Regions from separate parts of the Mucilaginibacter inviolabilis genome, predicted to be linked through region 1. Evidence: riboswitches for the same ligand, from Rfam matches in the RefSeq annotation. Region 1 holds a riboswitch; each other region holds the start of a gene.
The links. Region 1 has a riboswitch for S-adenosylmethionine ahead of G7092_RS24775 (acyltransferase family protein). Riboswitches for the same ligand answer to the same signal wherever they lie in the genome.

Region 1 (4,291 bases):
ATTTATTTATAACCGACGATGTGAATAATGTGCTTTATACCAAAAGAATATCATTGAAAACTTTTGCAGTGGATGTTATCAGCGATAAATTACCATCCACCTTTATAAGAGCTGTATCAGATAATGAGTTACTTATTTACGGTGATAAAAATACAGCCAGTGTTCCACCGGTAACTATTGACCGGGGTAGCGACAGGGTTACGTTAGCTAAATACAATATAAACACGCAACAATCAACTTTTGTTGATTTTGTATCTTCGGGTTACGGCCGGATTTCCCGTATTGTCAATAACCATGTATTGGTAACCAATCCTATATTTGAAGATAAAACAGCTTCGCTTATTAATCTGGCCGATCTGTCAAAAGTGAAATATTCATTGGATAATTTTGATTTTACCCGCATAAACGAGTATAGTGCAAACCATATCCTGTATGCTAATAATTTGATTAACACTACCAATGGCTCTATGTCTACCCCGCTGAATCTTGATCAAAATTCCGGTTTAATTGATATTGATAATACTTCGGGCTATGCATTTGTGAGTTCGGCAAAGGAAAATACAGCTAAAGATATATTAACTGCCTTCAGCGTTTATAAAGATGGTTCCCCTGTATATCAATCAGCCTATACCTATGGAGACGGAACTTACCCTCCGGTGATAGCCAATATAAAAGGCGATATCTTAACTTTTTACAGAACCTTCAACTACAGTACCCAGGTACAAATAGACGGGTATTATACCTTAAATTTGAAAACTAAAGAAGTAAAACTTGTTCAGGCCGACGGTAACGGTAATCTGTATGTGGTGAGCGATTATCAGCTACAAGATGGCAGCATTATATCCGTAAGGACCGATGGTGTATATCGTATAACTCCTGCCAATTAATTTTAATCTACTGAAATTAAGACAGATAAATACAAAATTCATTAAAAGAATAAAATATTCTACTAAATCTATAGGATTTATATAAAAACAATTTTATATTTGCAGTGTCAACAACGACAAATAGTTCTTTATCACGCTTATCAAGAAAGACTGAGGGAAAGGCCCAAAGACGTCTTAGCAACCTGTACATCCGCATAATGTAAAAGGTGCTAATTCCTGCTCCGCATAGGAGAAAGATAAATAAGATCTTACCCTTCCATCTTCCATAAGTGATTTATAGTTTTTTTTAAAAAGTCGCGTGACCGAGAGGATAGGTTAAGGTCTGCAAAACCTTCTACGGCAGTTCGAATCTGCCCGCGACGTCAAATTTTCTCCCTTACTTTTATACTATTTATCGCCCTGAGATAAAATCCAGGGACTTTGATGGTGAAATCACATAACATTAAAGATAAAACATGGATGTCTCGGTGATCTCCGTCGAACCATGATGGGCAAGGCTTCTAAGGCCATAAATTCCCAATAATCTACATGGCATACAGCAAGCCTTCGGTTCCCTGCCAAATTTCAAATCGAAAAAAATTGGCTAAATCGTTATTATTTGGTATTCTTGGAATTTATGCACAACCCCGGTGCAGCTGCTTTTATCCTGTATAAACCAAACACTAATGATCGAACACAAACTCAATAACGAGATTCTAAAAACTAAACAACACTTTGAAATTCTTGATGGCTTGCGTGGTATCGCGGCCTTCGCCGTGGTAATTTTCCATTTTATGGAAATAGCCTATTCCGATTACAGTCAAAACTTTATCGGGCATGGTTTCCTTGCAGTCGATTTTTTCTTTTGTCTGTCGGGTTTTGTGATCGGGTATGCTTATGACGACCGTATTGGTAAAATGGGCATTATGGAGTTTTTTAAATCCCGGATCATCAGACTGCACCCTTTAGTTATTTTTGGCTCGGTACTGGGCCTGTTAGCGTTTCTTTTTGATCCTTTTGGCGGTCACCCGGAGCTGTACAGCGCAAGCAGGCTAATCCTGTTATTTTTAATGTCTATACTGCTTATTCCCTTCCCGGTAATGCCAGATCGTTATTTTAACCAATTCGGCTTTAACGCTCCGGCATGGTCGCTATTTTGGGAGTATATAGCCAATATTGTTTATGCTTTTGTCCTTTGCCGTGTTAATAAACGGGTATTGCTTGTGTTAGCGATATTGGCGGCAGTAGGTCTTTGTTTTGTGGCTTCTCATTCCGGAAACCTGATGGGCGGCTGGGGTAAGGGCAACTTTTGGGATGGCGGCGCCCGCATCAGCTATTCGTTTTTAGCCGGCTTATTGGTATATCGCTTTAACTGGATCATCAAAAACAAACTGGGCTTTTTAGGACTGGCGGCGCTGCTGGCTTTAGCTTTCCTGATGCCTTTCTCTACTAAATGGAACTGGCTTTCCGAAACCCTGGTAGTGCTCTTTTACTTCCCGCTATTAATAGCCTTAGGTGCAGGCGCAGCCTTAACCCAGGGGATAAAGAAATTGTGCGTATTCTGCGGAAAAATATCATACCCATTGTATATGACCCATTACTCGGTAATGTGGATGTTTGGGAAGTATTACGCTGCTCACAAACCGGGGCCTGGCCAATTGGGATTAATTATCCCGGTTTCGGCCATATTGCTGGTTGGAATAGCTTACCTGGTGATGGTGATCTATGATATACCGGTACGCAGATATCTGACAGCTAAAAGGAAGCAGGCTTAGATACTAACCATGTCCTCAACTTTCCATATACTTATAACAAACGACAGCCCGGCTCCTTTTTTAAGGATGCCGGGCTGTTTGATTTAAAGCAACAGGAGAGCCAAAAACCACTCGCTCAGTAGGCAATCAATTAACTATTAACTACTTATAACCTTATTATAAAATATAGAATGCCGCCTGTTTTTGCTGCTGGTTGTTCGTCACCATATCGGTCACTTGTGGCATTTCGTCTTTCAGCATTTGTTTCAGATCCTGCTCAATTTTCCGGCTGATGGCGGTGGTAGGAGTATCTGTCGGCATATTTTCAAATGGATCTTGCAAATGGATAGCCATTTTTTCGATCAGGAAAAATGCCGACGAAATAGCGATCACCAGCGGCACCTGTAATATGCCAAAAGACTCCATCAGGCTAAAAGGTAACAGTAGTACAAAAAACAATACTAGCCAGTGTATATACACGCTATATGTAGCCGGGAATACGGTATTCTTGATCCGCTCGCATCCACCCATGGAGTTCATAAAACTGGTCAGGGTGCCATCCATAGTTACCTGCTGGTACTCGTTAACCCAACCCAGTTTGTACAAAGTGCGCAAATCATGCCCTTGTAACTCATTTAAAGCCAGCGGCACATGATCTACATTACGAATATTCCGGACATCATCATCGCTTAAAAACGCCTCCAGGTTTTGTTTAGCATCTTGTTTACGCAGGTGGCGGCTCAAACTGTAGCACCAGGCTATCTGCCGTTTTACAATCCGTTCTTTGAGCGCCCACTTCTCGTCGCCGTCAATACTGCTGTCAACAAAGGTGAGTACCTGGCGGGTAATCGTACGGCAATCATTCACAATGCCGCCCCACAAAATACGGGCCTCCCACCAACGACCGTATGCCTGATTTGACCGGAAAGCCAGTAACAGGGATATAATAGTACCCAATATGGTAGGTACCGTTAAGGGGATGGAAACTTCTCTCAAGTCATAGTACTGATGCACCAGGTAAATAGCCGAGGCATAAATGGCCACCATGATGAGTTCTTTTTTTATTTTTCCGAATACATAGGTAACCGGGATGTTTTCTTTTAGTAGCATGATATTTAATAATTTAGGGGTTAATTACTCTTGTTCTGTTAATTCTGGCTCCTTGGCAATGAGGTTTACTATTATGCCATCTGTTTCTGTGTTGTCAAGCACCCGTTTGCCGCATTTTTCAATCAGCACTTCGGGGTCAATGCTATTTTTAAAAAGTAACTGATAGTTATCGTGCGGTGGCACAATGGCATCCACGTTATGTGCATCCAGGTAGTTATTAAAAACCGCCACGGTACTGCCATAAAAAATATCGATATGGATACGGTTGATCAGGTGACTGAAGTCTTTTTCAAGATCGCGGCAGCGGATATAAAAATTATCAGGGATCTGCCTGTACTCAGTTGAACGACGCGACAGCATCAGCAGTTCGCCTATGTTATCAGTAATCTTCAGCATGTGTACCAGCCTGATATCTACTTTTTGCGGATAGTATTGCTGAGCTATGGTTGGTATACTTTGGAGCGATTGGTAGGTAAAATCGGTGGGGATGAACAGCGTTTTCATAGTCGTAATTATTAATGGTTAAACTTGTACTGTTTTGTTTGATACAAGTGTAGCCAC
Region 2 (4,291 bases), on a different contig from region 1:
AACCGGTTCACCAGTTTTTGCCCCTGGTAGCTTTGATAAGTCGATGCACGGTAATCATCCGTTTTATCATCGCTTTCCTCTTGTTGGGTTATGGAATAAGTTTTATATCCACGGTAGGAGAGCAGAGCTATACTTCTGGCCGCTTTAAGCCCTTTTTGGCCACCATCTGGCGTATTGGCATAAAAAGTACGGTCGGTAGTAATAGCCAAACGCTGCGACTCATTAAATGCGATACCCCATGGAGAATGACGCGCATTTGTAGCTATCAGGATCAGGTTTTTGATCCGTTCAGGTTCTATAATAGCCCACTCAACTGCCTGTTGACCGCCAAGTGAACCACCTATCAAAATATGTATATTATTGATTTGTAAATGATCAGCGAGTAACTGATGTGCTTTTACGATATCCCTAATAGTAAATTGCGGAAACGCTTGATAATAAGGCTGCCCACTTACCGGGTTTACACTTAGTGGATTGCTTGTACCATAAGGCGAACCCAGGATATTGGCACACACAATAAAATGCTCTTCGGGATTAAAAAGGAACCCGGTACCTACCAAACCTTTCCACCAGTCAAATACATCGGCATTGGCGGTAAGGGCATGACAGATCCAGATCACGTTGTCTTTCGCCTTATTCAGTCTGCCATAGGTATGAAAACCAATTTCCAGATCCTGTATTTCCTGGCCCGATTCGAATTCAAATGCTTCTGTGTACTTAAATATTTCTGTATTCATCCTTTTGTTTTGTTATTCGGGTGGTTTCAAATCTTTGGTTCAGACTTAAAACCATCCCTTATAACTTTACTATATCACTTAAAAAAAACTATACTAACTCTGCGGCAAGCTGCTCTACTTTGGCAAATGCCTGTTCAAAATCGGCCTTGATATCATCAATATGTTCAATGCCTACTGATACCCTTAACGATGTTGGTGTTACACCAGCAGATAACTGTTCTTCGTCAGAAAGCTGCTGATGCGTTGTAGCAGATGGTTGAATGATCAGCGTTTTGGCATCACCCAAATTGGCCAGATGGCTTACCAGTTGAAGGCTGTCGATAAAATGACTTGCCTGTTGTTTATCGCCCTTAATCTCAAATGACAACACCGCTCCAAAACCATTTTTTAAATATTTTTTTGCCAACGCATGATACGGTGACGATTGCAGACCCGGATAACTAACTTTAGCTACCTGCGGATGTTGCTCCAGCCATTTAGCTAATTCCAGCGCATTATCTACATGGCGTTGTACCCGTAATGACAAAGTTTCTAAACCCTGAATATTCAACCAGGCATTAAACGGCGACTGTGAAGGGCCGAAATCACGCAGACCTTCAACACGGGCACGTATAATAAACTGGATGTTACCAAATGGGCCGTCAATACCAAATACATCGGCAAATACCAACCCGTGGTAACCTTCAGATGGTTCTGTAAACTGTGGATATTTACCGTTACCCCAGTTGTAATTACCTCCATCAACTATAACACCTCCAATGCTGGTTCCGTGTCCACCGATCCATTTGGTAGTTGATTCTACCACGATATGTGCACCATGCTCCAATGGGCGAAATAAATAACCTGCGGCGCCAAATGTATTGTCGACAATCAGGGGCAGGTCATGTTTTTTAGCCAATGCTGCTACCTTTTCAAAATCAGCAATGGCAAAACCCGGGTTGCCTACTGTTTCCAGGTAAATGGCTTTGGTTTTATTGTCGATTAAAGCTTCTAGATTTTCAGCAGTATCATCTTTTGCAAAACGAACATCGATACCTAAACGCTTAAAAGCTACTTTAAACTGATTATAGGTTCCGCCGTACAGGAAAGGAGAGGTCACAAAGTTATCACCAGCCTGTAATATATTGTTTAAAGCAATGAATTGTGCCGCCTGCCCCGATGCTGTAGCCAAAGCTGCGACACCGCCTTCTAAAGCCGCTACCCGTTTTTCAAAAACATCGGTAGTGGGGTTCATAAGACGCGTGTAGATGTTCCCAAATTCCTTCAGCGCAAAAAGATTAGCACCATGCTCCGCGTTTTTAAATACGTATGAGGTGGTTTGATAAAGTGGTACAGCGCGTGAACCAGTGGTTGGATCGGCTTCCTGGCCGGCGTGTAATTGAAGGGTTTCGAATTTTAAATTGTTGGCAGACATAGTTGTAAGATTGAAATGTGTTTAATTAATTTTTTGACGATTTGATGGATTTTTAACTTGCCGGTAAATGATCTTTACCAGTTGTTGCAACACGTTTGTTTTTCGGGATCGGAAAAAGAGGACGTGTTAAGTCGATCAGCAGCAGCAACACATACACATATTGCTGATATTTGAGCAAATAGATTGTATGTTACCGTTTGAGGTATTAAAAATGTTGTGCTGACTAAATTTAATTAAACTTTTCATGGTTATAAATTTATATTCCCCGGGGTTATTTTCCGGGACAGGAATTGGCACCTTCTCCAATTTTGGAGGGTTGCCAGCGGGTCATTGAGCCTGATCTCTCGCCGCTTCTTTATAAATCAAAACCCGAACTATCGCGGAGAATTGATCAATGGTATCGCTACCAAATATTGTTGCAAATATAGGGTGATATAATTTAAAAAACCAAATTAAATTTTTCTTTGAGGTAAAAGGTGAAAGGTTAAGGGCAAAAAGTTTTATGTGGATGACCATAAAAAAGCCTTTTACCTTTCGCCCTTCACCTTTATCCTTAACTCAAGGCTTGCTTCAAATCTGCGATTAAATCATCAATATGTTCTAAGCCAACAGATACTCTGAGGAGATTTCTTGGAGTCTTGGTATCAGGCCCTTCCACAGTTGCCCGGTGCTCTATCAGGCTTTCAACTCCTCCCAAACTGGTGGCACGAGTAAATAAGCTGAGTTTATTGATGATGTTATGCGTATCGTTTTCATCACCCTTAACAATAAAGGATAACATGCCGCCAAAAGCCAGCATTTGTTCTTTAGCGATGTCATGTTGCGGATGCGATGGCAAACCGGGATATAGCACCCGCTCAACTTTAGGATGTTGCTCTAAAAACTCAGCCAGCAGTTGAGCGTTTTGTACATGGCCTTTAACCCGATAGGGCAATGTTTTAATACTACGAACGAGGTAATAACAATCAGTTGGAGAGGGGATAGCGCCCCCCATTTCCTGTACCTGGCGTATTTTTTGCCACCACTCGCTTTTTTCGGCAGTAATTAATGCGCCACCCATCAGGTCGCTATGGCCGCCAAAATATTTGGTTGCTGAGTGCATCACGATATCTGCTCCTAATGAAAGCGGCTGCTGGCATATCGGAGTAGCAAAGGTATTATCACAAACCACTCTGATACCTTTGGCTTTGGCAATAGCCACTACCTTTTTGATATCAGTTATTTTAAGCAGCGGATTTGATGGAGTCTCCAACCATATCAATCCTGTTTCTGGCCTGATGTGCTGCTGCAACACCTCTGTATCGTTTACATCGATAAAATCAAAAGTTAAAATGCCGGCAAACAGATTTTTAAGCTGGTTACGTAAGCCATGATACATATCATCGGGCGCTATAATGTGCGTCCCCGCGGGCAGCGACTGGAAAATCGACATGCCCGCAGCATTACCCGATGAAAAAGAAGCCGCATCCACACCATTTTCCAGCTTAGCCAATACATTTTCCAACGACCAGCGGTTAGGGTTTGATGACCGGCTATAGATATGCCCGCCCGGGAAATCACCATCAATACCACGTTCAAAAGTGGTAGATAATATAATAGGCTGTATTACAGCTTTTGACGATTCGTCCTTTTTATTCCCCGCATGGATAGCTATAGTTTCAATCTTCATTTGGCCAAATTAAATAAGATTATTTTTATAAGGTGTAGCGGGGGAAATAATTTTTCCGTAATATTTAAAAACCTGCATCATGAAAACACTTTACTTATCCGCTATCATTATTTTAATTTCAATGGCTGGCTGCAAAAAAGATAACATTGCCAATGAAAGCGACTTTAATAAAAGCTATAACATCTGGTTAAGCTTCAAAAGCAACGCACAAAATTCATATCAATATACCACTAGCTCGGGATCTGTTTTCGGTTATGGATCGGAGACTAAAATCAGTGTAATTAATGGTAAAATTGTTTCACGTGATTTTATTTCGACGCAACTTAGGCGAAACGGCACCAGTCAAAAAGATACCATAAAACAATGGCACGAAGACGCTGACCATATCAATACACATTCTAACGACACAGATGAGTCACTTACTTTAGATGCTGTTTATCAAAAGGCTAAAACCGTTTGGCTTAAGGCTGA
Region 3 (4,291 bases), on a different contig from region 1:
AAAATGGCGATAGATGCAGGGACGGCTTCCTTACTATAGGTCTTGATTTCCCATTTACCGGAAAGATCTGCCTTTGGGACAACATCTTTACCAGGTTCCACAAAGCGATAGCTTTTACCGTATTCGGCAGTAAAAGGCAGTGAGTTGCCTCTGAAACCGGGTACCAGGCTACGGTATTCGCCACTTATTTTACCATCGTCTTCAATTTTAGCTACTAAAGCCGCATCATAGGTATTCATTTTTATGTAAACAGAATCTTTGCCTATTGCTTTCACATGGAAATTATCACGGCGCGAACCATTGATCAGCGTAAATACGGCGTGTTCGGCATCTTTACCTTTTAGTTCAAAATTAAAGGGTACCTGCGATTCACTTACTGTAAATACACCTCGCCAAACACCTTCTTTAATAAATTTGGAGGGAGGATTTTTATCCGCAGCTAACGTTGCGCCGCTGATCAGCAAACCTAATGACAGGCATTTTGCTTTAGTTAAATAATTGTGAATGTTCATATTTTTATAAAATTTAGTTATTGGAAGTTTTACTATGATAATTGCCGGATTTGAGATTTGGGCACAACAATCCCATGGCCCTGTTAAAGACCGGAAAAAGCACACAAAAAAATTTTAGCTGTTAATGCTTAAAACCAAAAGGCAAACTGAATACTGCAACATCGCAAGGCTGATGCTGGTCGCACATAAGATTGTAGATACTTTAATGTTTTCATGACAATAGTTAATTTATATTTCTAAAAAAATTTCAGAAAAAAGTTTAGCACTTATTTCAAGCTGAAAAGTTGCTGAAGATCATCGAGACTTCCTCTCCCTTCGTCTTTATAAATCAACTAATTAATGGTGGGGTTAATTAGAATGCTGTAAAGATAATAACAATTTTTATAATTACAAGTAAATCTATAGATTTAGTATAATATTTTTAGTTTAGTTCAATTTTTAATATAATCAACATCCTGGACTGTACAGCACACGCCTGTTTTACCACCATAGCAAAGCAACGCACTTAGTACAGCCAGGATGTTGATCTTATTTCAGGATCAATTTCCGGGATGAACTGTGCGAATTAACAATACTGGTAACAACAGAAAAGGATGCCACCATTCTGTATGTGAGCGTTAGTGAGAGAATTCATTTTCAGATTCATGGTATTTGTTGTATAAGCCGGACGCAAAATAGGTGGTTTAGATAACCTTCAGTTTTGCTATCCATTTAACAGCTCAGTTGGTGGCGATTGATCTGTTAAACTATATTAATTTAAGTATTACGCTTTTTTATTTTACCGGGATACTAAACTCAACCTCCTCGGGCGGCAAACATTGCTTATCGCTGCATACCATATAATTTACGGTACCATTAACCGATGCCTGCCCGCTTTTAAGCTTTATTTTTTGTTGAAACGTAACCGACTGTTCAAAGTACTGCACATTCATGCTAAAGGCTTTTTCATACTTATTTACTGCTTTAGGCTCTGAGGTATTGCCATTTAGTATATAATTATCGCTTTTGGTAAATTTAAAAGAAGTACTTATCGGTCCGCCATCGGCAAGATGTTGTGAGTAAATATGCCAGCCTTTATCAATGGTTGCCTTTATAAATACAATAGCTTGCTCGTTATCGATCTTCTTTGCCCCGTACGACCATTTTACAGGTGCCAGGATCTGTGCATAAGAAACCGTGCTGATGATATATGTTAAGAATACTAGTAATAGTTTTTTCATTCGGGGTAATGTGCTGAAGATGTAGGTTTATTTTATTGCTGAACGCTTCAATTGTTAGCAACAACAATGCATATCTGCATGATAGGCACTGATTAAGGTTTGATAGGTTTTCATTTATAGCCAGGTTATAATTTTTCAGTTATCAATTTGTATTCTATAAAACTTACCGGGGACAGAGCTGTAGAGATATTTATATAAACCTGTAGCTTCTTATCTTTCCCCTTTAGCAGGAGCAGGAATTAGCACCTTTTACATCTTATAAATTTTGTACAGGTTGCCAAGACTTCATGGGGCCTTTCCCTCCGTCTTATCTCGATAAGTATTAAAGAACTGATGTGGCAAATATATAATTAAATCTATAAATCCTATAGATTTAATATATTTTATTTCTTATCATTGCAAAGCAGGTAGCCATTGATTAAACAGCTCCTCATCAATCATTCTTTAAGATAATTATTTACCATCAAAAAAATGCCCGATCAAAAACCAAAACAAACAGCCCTTGGCGATGTAGCTGCCAGACAGTTAGCAGTAGCAACACGTACCGTTCCGCAATTGTCAACCATTACACCACGATGGTTAACACATTTATTAAACTGGATCCCTGTTGAATCTGGCGTTTACCGGTTAAATAAGGTTGTTGATGCCAACAATGTAGAGGTTGATTGCTCATCGCGTGATGAACGCGAGCTTCCATCAACTTTTGTTGACTATGAAGAAAATCCACGTGAGTATAACCTAAGCGCTGTTAACACGGTGCTGGATGTACATACACGTGTTTCTGACCTGTACAGCAAACCTTATAATCAGATCAGCGAGCAACTGCGCCTTACTATTGAAATAGTTAAGGAAAGACAAGAGAGCGAACTGATCAACAATCCTGAATATGGTTTACTGAGCAGTATTGCCCCATCTCAAAAAATTAAAACAAGGCTCGGCCCTCCTACTCCCGATGATCTGGATGAACTGATAACCAAAGTTTGGAAAGAACCAGGATTTTTCTTGCTGCATCCACTGGCCATTGCGGCGTTTGGTCGCGAATGTACCCGCCGGGGCGTACCGCCGCCAACAGTATCGCTTTTTGGCTCGCAATTTATTACCTGGAGAGGTATACCGCTTATTCCATCTGATAAATTACCTATTGTCAATAATAAATCGAAGATCATTCTTCTACGTACTGGCGAAAGCAGGCAGGGTGTGGTAGGGCTTTACCAGCCAGGTCTTCCCGGAGAACAATCGCCCGGTTTATCCGTGCGTTTTATGGGTATCAACAATAAAGCCATCGCTTCTTATCTGGTTTCGCTTTATTGCTCCCTGGCTGTTTTAGTTGATGATGCCATTGCTGTTTTAGAAGATGTTGATTTAGGTAACTATCATGAGTATAAATATTAATCCAGACAATATACCCAGCGCACAGGAACTGGAACAGTTGGCCAATCAGCTTTTTAAAGCCGGTCCAACAGGTTTCTTCAGTCATTCTCCGGCATTTACCCCGCAAAGTCAGTCCCTTTTGGGCGAGCTGCCTGATATTAATTCCTTTGAAGCTCCTGCTGCCCCTAATCAATCTATTCCGCCCAGTACCATTGGTGGGGGCGGAATTTCGCCATCAGCCATAAACCAGGGAAATGCCGTAAATCTGAAAGATCCGCAAACCAGCTTTACCGATCCTAATTTAAATGGTAGTCAACAAACTTCACCCTCTGCGCCTGCGTACAGCTCGCCTGCTTTTGGAGGGCAGTTACCGGCACAACAGGGATTTAATTATGATTCTTATTTAGAGAAAACAGACCTGATCTCCCATAATCCAACAAAGCAGCAATTTCCTATCGAACAGTTATCTGTAGTTCCAGACAACCTGCTACAGCTTCCTTATCAACAGGATCAGCATTTTGAAACTGAATTGCGAAAAGTGCTTGATGGAATAAACACTTCCAGTCCCGGTATTTCCGTTCCTTTTAACGGGGCACCGTTAGCACCGGAAATACCATTCTACTTTTTAAATGGCAACCATGGTTTACCGAGCGTAAAACCCACGGCTGATAAAGCATCAAAAGCGGGGATCAGTAATATTATAGATCTCCCTTTTGATGTAAATATTATCCGGCGCGATTTCCCGATATTACAGGAACGCGTTAATGGCAAACAATTGGTATGGCTTGATAATGCTGCCACTACGCAAAAGCCCAAACAGGTAATTGACCGCATCAGCTATTTTTATGAGCACGAAAACTCCAATATCCATCGTGCCGCCCATGAACTTGCGGCAAGGGCCACTGATGCCTATGAAGGCGCCCGCAGAAAAGTACAGGCCTTCCTGAACGCAGCCTCCATAAATGAGATCATTTTTGTACGGGGGGCCACAGAAGCCATAAACCTGGTAGCCAAAAGCTGGGGCGAGCAAAATCTGCAACCCGGTGACGAAATTGTAGTAAGCCACCTGGAACATCATGCCAACATTGTTCCGTGGCAGCAACTGGCAGTAAAAAAGGGTTTGAAACTAAAAGTTATTCCGGTTGATGATGATGGGCAGATATTGCTCGACGAATACGTAAAACTGCT

Region 2: linked by a shared signal. The riboswitch ahead of G7092_RS03885 (O-acetylhomoserine aminocarboxypropyltransferase/cysteine synthase family protein) and the one ahead of G7092_RS24775 (acyltransferase family protein) in region 1 are both predicted to bind S-adenosylmethionine.
Region 3: linked by a shared signal. The riboswitch ahead of G7092_RS08040 (protein-disulfide reductase DsbD N-terminal domain-containing protein) and the one ahead of G7092_RS24775 (acyltransferase family protein) in region 1 are both predicted to bind S-adenosylmethionine.

Annotation. Positions count from the first base shown of each region.
Region 1 covers NZ_JAANAT010000004.1:287,227-291,517, reverse strand. The annotation lists gene G7092_RS24780 (hypothetical protein) at 1-887, shown strand, start outside; SAM riboswitch class I at 1,022-1,130, shown strand; gene G7092_RS24775 (acyltransferase family protein) at 1,553-2,641, shown strand; gene G7092_RS24770 (bestrophin family protein) at 2,798-3,730, opposite strand; gene G7092_RS24765 (hypothetical protein) at 3,755-4,234, opposite strand.
Region 2 covers NZ_JAANAT010000001.1:986,919-991,209, reverse strand. The annotation lists gene G7092_RS03890 (homoserine O-acetyltransferase family protein) at 1-737, opposite strand, end outside; gene G7092_RS03885 (O-acetylhomoserine aminocarboxypropyltransferase/cysteine synthase family protein) at 826-2,151, opposite strand; SAM riboswitch class I at 2,405-2,515, opposite strand; gene G7092_RS03880 (trans-sulfuration enzyme family protein) at 2,705-3,820, opposite strand; gene G7092_RS03875 (hypothetical protein) at 3,900-4,291, shown strand, end outside.
Region 3 covers NZ_JAANAT010000001.1:2,002,442-2,006,732, forward strand. The annotation lists gene G7092_RS08035 (peroxiredoxin family protein) at 1-512, opposite strand, end outside; SAM riboswitch class I at 738-842, opposite strand; gene G7092_RS08040 (protein-disulfide reductase DsbD N-terminal domain-containing protein) at 1,286-1,732, opposite strand; SAM riboswitch class I at 1,940-2,054, opposite strand; gene G7092_RS08045 (family 2A encapsulin nanocompartment shell protein) at 2,204-3,124, shown strand; gene G7092_RS08050 (family 2A encapsulin nanocompartment cargo protein cysteine desulfurase) at 3,108-4,291, shown strand, end outside.